Regions from separate parts of the Streptomyces sp. NPDC001515 genome, predicted to be linked through region 1. Evidence: predicted binding sites of a transcription regulator. Region 1 holds the regulator's gene; the other holds the start of a gene.
The links. Region 1 encodes HspR, which represses chaperone genes until heat shock. Its sites were predicted from a motif close to TTGAGNNNNNNNNNCTCAA; they were not measured.
Positions count from the first base shown of each region.

Region 2: lon (endopeptidase La) is a predicted target of HspR. The motif match lies at 1,475-1,493, and genes of this name have one in related genera.

Region 1 covers NZ_JBSFHN010000014.1:21,765-25,874, reverse strand. The annotation lists gene ACWCXC_RS16485 (pyridoxamine 5'-phosphate oxidase family protein) at 107-511, shown strand; gene ACWCXC_RS16480 ((2Fe-2S)-binding protein) at 651-971, opposite strand; gene ACWCXC_RS16475 (hypothetical protein) at 973-1,197, opposite strand; gene ACWCXC_RS16470 (helix-turn-helix transcriptional regulator) at 1,338-2,321, shown strand; gene ACWCXC_RS16465 (heat shock protein transcriptional repressor HspR) at 2,457-2,903, opposite strand; gene dnaJ (molecular chaperone DnaJ) at 2,905-4,089, opposite strand.
Region 2 covers NZ_JBSFHN010000025.1:75,647-79,756, forward strand. The annotation lists gene lon (endopeptidase La) at 1-1,452, opposite strand, end outside; partial or broken gene ACWCXC_RS25305 (isochorismatase family protein) at 1,710-2,279, shown strand; gene ACWCXC_RS25310 (spermidine synthase) at 3,225-3,917, shown strand.

The sequences.
Region 1 (4,110 bases):
TCAAGGCAGTTTCGTGGACTCCGCACCGCACCGTCCGCTCCGAGTGAACCGGCACCCCGGACCGCCCGCCACCGCACCGCTTCCGGCCACTGCCTACGCTGGCCCCATGGCAGTCGACGTACGCAATCCCGGCCCGGACTACCTGGCCTTCTGGCGCGAGTCCCACTACGCGGCCCTCACCACGCCCCGCCCCGACGGCACCCCGCACGTCGTGCCGGTCTGCGTGACGTACGACCCCGAGGCGGGCCTCGCCCGGGTCATCACCAACAGGAACAGCCGCAAGGCCGCGCACATCCTGGCCGCCGGCCCGGACGGGGCCCGGGTCGCGGCCTGCCAGGTGAGCGGGCGCCGCTGGGCGACCCTGGAAGGCGTCGCCCGGATCCGTACCGAGGAGGACAGGGTCGCCGAGGCCGTGCGCCGGCACACCGAGCGCTACGCGCGCACCCCCTCGCCCAACCCCGACCGCGTCGTCATCGAGATCACCCTCGACCGGGCGCTCGGCCGGGCCTGACCGCGCCGCCGTCCGAAGCCGTCGGAAGCCGTCCGCGTCCGTCCGTACCCGGACAGCACAACGGCGCCACCGTGTTCAGGTCACGGAGGCGCCGTTGTGTGGGGGAGTGACTGAGCGACGTGGAACGACGGGGGATCGCTCAGGCACTGCGGGGGGTGGCGGAAATGGTTTCGGGTTCGAACAGCTGGTGGTCACGCCGGTCGAGGTTCACAAAGATCATGTCGTACCGAATGGCACAGCGCACGGGCTGCGGCGCGCCGCGCGGCTTGCGGAGGCAGCGGTAGGCGCGCACCTCGCCGTCGTCCTCACGGGCGACGACGACCGGGTCGCCGAACAGAGTGACCATCAACGAATCACCACGGTGGGGGAGAGCCGTGACGAGGTCGATGAAGTGCCACCCTGAGCGGTAGGCCGTTGCCATCTCGCGCCGGAAGGTCCGGTCGTCCGGCGGGGTGGTCATGTCAGGCGCTCACAAGGGACGTCGGCGCGGACCAGCTGATCTCACCGAGCTTGTCGGCGGCCTGGATGTTCCAGCTGATCTCACCGGGCGCCTTCACAGCCTGGACGTTCCAGCTGATCTCGCCGGGCCCGGCCGCCGCCCTCGCGCTCCAGCTGATCTCGCCAGTGGCCAGAACTCCGACGCTCAGGGCCGCGACGAACGAGACGGCAAGCGCCGAGCGAAGCATTCGCTTTTCCATAGTCGGCTTCGTCCTCACTTGTGGATTCTTCTCCCCCGCACCAAAGACGATGTCCCACCTGGGCACACGAACACCACAGGGTCGATGCATCATGTTCCTGCATGTTCAGGAACCTGGGGGGTGTTGATATGGCTACAAATGACGCAAGAGCGACACATCGCCATGGGATCACCGAACTGTGCGCCGAAGGCGGACGCCTCTACGCCAGCGCGCTGCGCTCGGGCCGGATCTCGCGGGCCGAGGTGGATCCAGCCCCCTGCCTCATGGACTTCGCCCTTCTGCACCCGGATCCGGACGACCCCGACTGGCTCCGGCCCGTCCCCCCCTCGGCCGCGCTCGCACAACGGCTCAACCCGATCGAGCGCGAGATCCAGGAACGGCGGCGCCTCTCCCTCGAACTGGCCGATTCCTTCCAGCCGTTCATGGACATCAGCGCCCAGGATCCTCCCATCACCCATGCCATCACGGTCCTGGAGGGAAACCACCGGATCAACGCCGCCCTGGACCTCGCCACCGCCGAGTGCCGCACGGAGGTGCTCACCGTGCAGCCGGGCGGCGACCGAGGCGAGGACCGCCTCCGCGAAGGTCTGGAACGCGGCTTGCTGGTCGTCAACCGAGGCGTCAGCATGCGCACCCTGTACCAGCACACGGTCCGCCACAGCCACGGCACGCTCGCCTACGCGGAACGCATGGCCGAGGGCAAGGTGGAGATCCGCACCCTCGAAGAACTCATCGCGCGTCTGATCGTGTTCGACAGGACCGTCGCGTTCATTCCCGCGAGCAACGACGACCAGGTCGCGCTGGAACTGCGCCACCCCGGCCTGGTCGACTATCTGATCAAGGTCTTCGAGCAACTCTGGAACCGCGCCTCGCCCCTGCTGGAAGAACTGCCCTACGACCCGGCCCCCCAAGGGATCAGCGGCGTGCAGCGCTCCATCGCGCAACTCCTGGTCGAAGGGCACGTCGACGATTCGATAGCCCGCCGGCTCGGCATGAACGTCCGTACCTGCCGCGCCCACGTGGCCAAGCTCTCCGCCGTTCTCGGCAGCAACAGCCGGGCCCAGCTGGGCTATCTGATCGCCCAGTCGGGCATCCTCGACCAGGAGACCTGACCCCGCCCCGCCCCACCGCACGAAGAAACCCGCCACCCCGGCGAACGGGATGACGGGCCTCTCCAAGGCGCTGTGCGGGCCGTACGGGCCCCGGCGGACCCAGCACGGCCCCCAGGGCCCCGCAGCCCCCGGAGGTCAGTCCTTCGGCCGCTTGGGGCGCCAGACGACCAGCGCGCTGGTCTGCTGGACGTCCTGGTACGGCACGAGATCGCGCCGGTAGGAGGCGTGGACCTGGGCCTCGCGCTGCTGCATCGCCGCCGCCGCTCCGTCCACGGCCGCCGAGAGTTCGGCGACGCGCTGCTGGAGCGCGGCGACCTGGTTCTCCAGCTCGATGATGCGCTTGATGCCGGCGAGGTTGATCCCCTCGTCCTGCGACAGCTGCTGCACGGTGCGCAGCAGCTCGATGTCACGGGCCGAGTAGCGCCGGCCGCGTCCGGCCGTGCGGTCGGGCGAGACCAGACCGAGCCGGTCGTACTGGCGCAGCGTCTGCGGATGCAGGCCCGAGAGCTGGGCCGCGATCGAGATCACGTACACCGGGGAATCGTCGGTGAGTTCGTACGGATTGCGTCGTCGGCCGTCCACCTCAAGCTCCCTTCGCTGCCTGGAACAGCTCCGCCCGCGGGTCCTGGTCCGCGGTCGCCTTCCGATAGGCCTCCAGGGCGTCCCGGGCCTCGTCGCCCAGATCCGTCGGGACCGCCACCTCGACGGTGACCAGCAAATCGCCCCGGGTGCCGTCCTTGCGCACGGCGCCCTTGCCCCGGGCGCGCATGGTGCGTCCGTTGGGCGTGCCGGCCGGAAGCTTCAGGGTGACGGGCGGCCCGCCGAGCGTGGGCACCTTGACCTCGCCGCCGAGCGCCGCCTCGGTGAAGGAGACCGGCACGGTCACCGTGAGGTTGTCGCCCTTGCGGCCGAAGACCGGGTGGGCGTCGACGTGGACGACGACGTAGAGGTCGCCGGCCGGTCCGCCGCGCTCGCCCGGCGCGCCCTTGCCGCGCAGCCGGATCCGCTGGCCGTCGAGGACGCCCGCGGGGATGCGCACCTGCATGGTGCGGGACGACTTGGCCCGGCCGCTGCCCTTGCAGACGTCGCAGGGGTCCTGGGCGATGAGGCCCCGGCCCTTGCAGTCCACACAGGGGTCGGTGAGCGAGAAGCCGCCGCCGCTGCCGCGCGAGACCTGGCCGGTGCCGACACAGGTCGGGCAGACCCTCGGGGTGCCGTTCTTGTCGCCGGTGCCGGAGCATGCCTTGCAGGGGGCCTGGCTGGACATCCGCAGCGGGACCGTGGCCCCGTCGACCGCCTCGGTGAAGCTGAGCGTCACCTCGGACTCGATGTCCTGGCCGCGGCGCGGCTGCACGCGGGTGCCGGCACCGCCGCCGCCCCGGTTGAACAGGCCGCCGAAGACATCGCCCAGACCGCCGCCGCCGAAACCGCCGGCACCGCCCTGGCCGCCCTGCGCGCCCCCGAAGAGGTCGCCCAGGTCGAAGTTGAAGTTGCCCTGCGCGCCGCCGGGTCCGGCGCGGAAGCCGCCGTTGCCGAAGAGGGCGCGCGCCTCGTCGTACTCCTTGCGCTTCTTGCTGTCGCCGAGGACGTCGTTCGCCTCGGAGATCTCCTTGAAGCGCTCCTCCGCCTTGTCGTCGCCCTTGTTGGCGTCCGGATGGAACTCACGGGCGAGCTTCCGGTACGCCTTCTTGATCTCGGCGTCGGTGGCGTCCTTCGGGACGCCGAGAACCTTGTAGTAGTCCTTCTCGACGAAGTCCTTCGTACTCATCGACGTCCCTCCTTCCGGACG
Region 2 (4,110 bases), on a different contig from region 1:
GTTGGCCGTGGCGAGGAAGACGACGTCGCTGAGGTCGAGTTCGACCTCCAGGTAGTGGTCGCGGAAGGTGTGGTTCTGCGCCGGGTCGAGGACTTCGAGCAGGGCGGCGGCCGGGTCGCCCCGGAAGTCGGAGCCGACCTTGTCGATCTCGTCCAGCAGGACGACCGGGTTCATCGAACCGGCCTCCTTGATGGCGCGGACGATACGGCCGGGCAGCGCCCCGACGTACGTACGCCGGTGGCCGCGGATCTCCGCCTCGTCCCGGACACCGCCGAGCGCGACGCGGACGAACTTCCGGCCCATGGCGTGCGCCACGGATTCGCCGAGCGAGGTCTTGCCGACGCCGGGCGGGCCGACGAGGGCCAGCACCGCGCCGCCGCGCCGCCCGCCGACGACGCCCAGACCGCGGTCGGCCCGGCGCTTGCGCACGGCGAGGTATTCGGTGATGCGTTCCTTCACGTCCTGGAGTCCGGCGTGCTCGGCGTCCAGGATCTCCTGGGCGCCCCTGATGTCGTAGGCGTCCTCGGTCCGCTCGGTCCACGGCAGCTCCAGGACGGTGTCCAGCCAGGTCCTGATCCAGGAGCCCTCGGGGCTCTGGTCGGAGGAGCGCTCCAGCTTGTCGACCTCCTTGAGCGCGGCCTCGCGGACGTGCTCGGGCAGGTCGGCGGCCTCGACGCGCGCCCGGTAGTCGTCGGACTCGTCCTCGGGGTCCCCGTTGAGCTCGGACAGCTCCTTGCGTACGGCGTCGAGCTGGCGGCGCAGCAGGAACTCGCGCTGCTGCTTGTCGACGCCTTCCTGGACGTCCTTGGCGATGGACTCGGCGACGTCCTGTTCGGCCAGGTGCTCACCGAGCCACTGGATGGCGAGCTTCAGCCGGGCGACCGGGTCGGCGGTCTCCAGGAGGCGCACCTTCTGGGCGGTGGTGAGGAAGGGCGAGTACCCGGAGTTGTCGGCGAGCGCGGAGATGTCCTCGATCTGCTGGACCCGGTCCACGACCTGCCAGGCGCCGCGCTTCTTCAGCCAGGTGGTGGCGAGCGCCTTGTACTCCTTGACCAGTTCGGCGGCCGCTCCGGGGAGGGGGTCGGGGACGGAGACGTCGACCCGGGTCCCCTCCACCCAGAGGGCGGCGCCGGGGCCACTGGTCCCGGCCCCGATCCGCACCCGCCCGCGACCGCGGATGAGCGCGCCGGGGTCGCCGTCGGAGAGCCGTCCGACCTGTTCGACGGTGCCGATGACACCGATCCCGGTGTAGGTGCCGTCGATCCTCGGAACGAGCAGCACCTCGGGCTTGCCCCCGCCGTCGCGGGCCGCGGCCTGCGCGGCCTCGACCGCCGAGCGCACATCGGTGTCGGACAGGTCCAGAGGCACCACCATGCCGGGCAGCACGACCTCGTCGTCGAGCGGCAGCACAGGCAGAACCAGCGGCGTGACGGCAGTGGACTCAGTAGCCATGATCTCCCCTTCGGCATTCAAGTTGAGCTATGTGGACTCAATGCATATGAGCCGCTCAATGTTCCCGAGGGTGTGTTCGCTGTGAGCGATCGCGGTACGCCGTCCGGGGGACGCCGCTTCCCGACACCGCTGCCAACACGGCGGAAGGCCCCGGTAGTCCCGACTCCCCGCCGCTGGTGATCCCGGTTCCGCCGCCCCGCGTTCCCCCCGGCCGAAACCCCGTGGAACGCGTCCGCCCGGCCCGACAGGATGACCCCATGACCGGCTTCCCGCTTCCCGTCCAGGCCCTGATCGTCGTCGATGTGCAGAAGGCGGGGGTGACCGGCGACCGGGCCGTCCCCGGCGCGGCCGCGCTGCTGGAGCGGACGGCGGAGCTGCTGGCGCGGGCGCGGGCGGCGGGCGCCCTGGTGGTGCACCTCCAGAACGACGGCGCCCCGGGCTCGGGCGACGCCCCGTACACCCCGGGCTGGGAGCTGCACCTGCCCGTCGAGCCCGGCCCTTCGGAGTACGTGGTCCGCAAGACCCGGGCCGACGGGTTCGCCGGGACGCCGCTGGGCGCGCTGCTGGGCGGGGCCGGGGTGGAGGCGGTCGCGGTGTGCGGGGTGATGTCGGAGATGTGCGTGCAGGCGACGGCCCGTACCGCGCTGGAGCGGGACTACCGGGTGGTCCTCCCCCACGACGCCCACGCCACGCAGGATGTCCCGGCCGTTCCCGGGATCAGCGAGGCGGTCCCGGCGGCCGTGGTCTCCCGGGTCGCCGCCTGGGCGGTCAGCGGCGACGCCGACGTGACGACACCGGCGGCCCGGGTGGCCTTCACCGCGCCGCCGTTCCCGGCCGGAGTGGCCCGCTCCGAGGACACGTACGAGGACCGGGGCCTCGACGCGGACGGCATGATCCGGCGCGAGGGCGCGCTCGACCGGGTCGCCGCGGAGTTCGCCCCCGTCGTCGCGGCCGCGCGCGAGGCGATCGCCGCCGCCTTCGGCCCCGACCGGCTCGACAGCGCGTACGTCTACGGCAGCATCCCGCGCGGCACGGCCGTCCCCGGCGTCTCGGACCTCGATCTGCAGATCGCCCTGCGCTCCGCGCCCACGGAGGCGGACCGACAGGCCGCCGACGCCCTCGAAGCGGAACTCGACGCCGCCTTCGACGTCATCGACGGCGCCGGGGTCCTGCTGGCCTCCGCCGACACGCTCCTCAGCCCGCTGGAACGGCACGACCTCGGCTTCTTCACCGCCTGCCTCTGCACCCCGCTGCTCGGCGACGACCTCGCCGGCCGGCTGCCCCGCTACCGCCCCACCTCCCTCCTCGCCCGCGAGACCAACGGCGACCTGGACCTCCTCCTCCCCCGCTGGCGCACCCGCGCCGCCGCGGCCACCACGGACGACGCCCGCCGCACCCTGATCCGGGGCGTGGCCCGCCGCATCGTGCGCACCGCCTTCACCCTCGTCATGCCCGCCTGGAACGGCTGGACGAGCGACCTCACCCACTCCGCCGCCCTCTTCACCCACTACCGCCCCGACGCCCCCGACCGGGCCCGCCAGATCCGGCACGCCGCCCGCCTCGCCCGCACCCCCGGCACCGACCCCGCCGACCTCTCCCTCCTCATCGACGACCTGGCCCCGTGGCTGGCCGCCGAACACCTCGCGACACACGGGGAGAAGGCGCCGCGCCCCTGAAACCGACCGGGGCCGAGCCTCCATTGGCCCCCGCGCCCCCGCCGGGACAGGATGGCGGGGTACCGACCGACGGACACCCACCGGAGATATCCGCGCATGCCTGCTGCTTTCGGCCCCGACGCCCTCGCCCCCGTGACCCTCGACCGCCGTGAGGGGCCGTACGGGGAGGTGGTTCTGCGCAGGCGGGGGGACGACTTCGAGATCATCGCCAACGGGTGCTTTCTGATGGACACGTCGGACGGGCGCTCCGAGCGGCTGCTGATCGATGCCGCGCTGGAGGCGCTGCCGGCGGAGCGGACGGAGCCGGCGGTGCTGATCGGGGGGCTGGGGGTGGGGTTCTCGCTCGCGCGGGCGGCCGAGGAGCCGCGGTGGGGGCGGATCGCGGTCGCCGAGCGGGAGGAGGCCATCGTCGACTGGCACCGCAACGGGCCGCTGGCCGGGATCTCGGGGCCGGCGCTCGCCGATCCGCGGACGGAGATCCTGACGACGGACCTCGTCGCGTATCTGCATATGACTACGGACTGTTACGACGCGCTGTGCCTGGACATCGACAACGGGCCGGACTGGACGGTGACCGAGGACAACGGGAACCTCTACGCGCCGGCCGGTCTCGCGGACTGCCGGGCGCGGCTCGCGCCGGGCGGGGTGCTGGCGGTGTGGTCGGCACAACCGTCCGAGACCTTCGAACAAGCCCTGCGGAATGCCGGATTCACGGGAGTACGCACCGAAGAAGTGGGCGTTGCCCGAGGTGTGCCCGACGTGGTTCATCTCGCAATCCGGCCATCCTGAGATCCCCCCACCGGGTATGCGCGCCCCCGGGACGCCCGGGGGCCAAGCGCCACAAGCGCGACACTCCGCCTCTTCCCCGCACCGGTTCCGCGCCCCGCCCGCCCGGACCGGCTTGCACCCTGCGTAGCCGGATGACGTCCGCTGCCTCTACGCTGCTGACCGATAGCGGGATCACCCACGAAATCCACGAGCG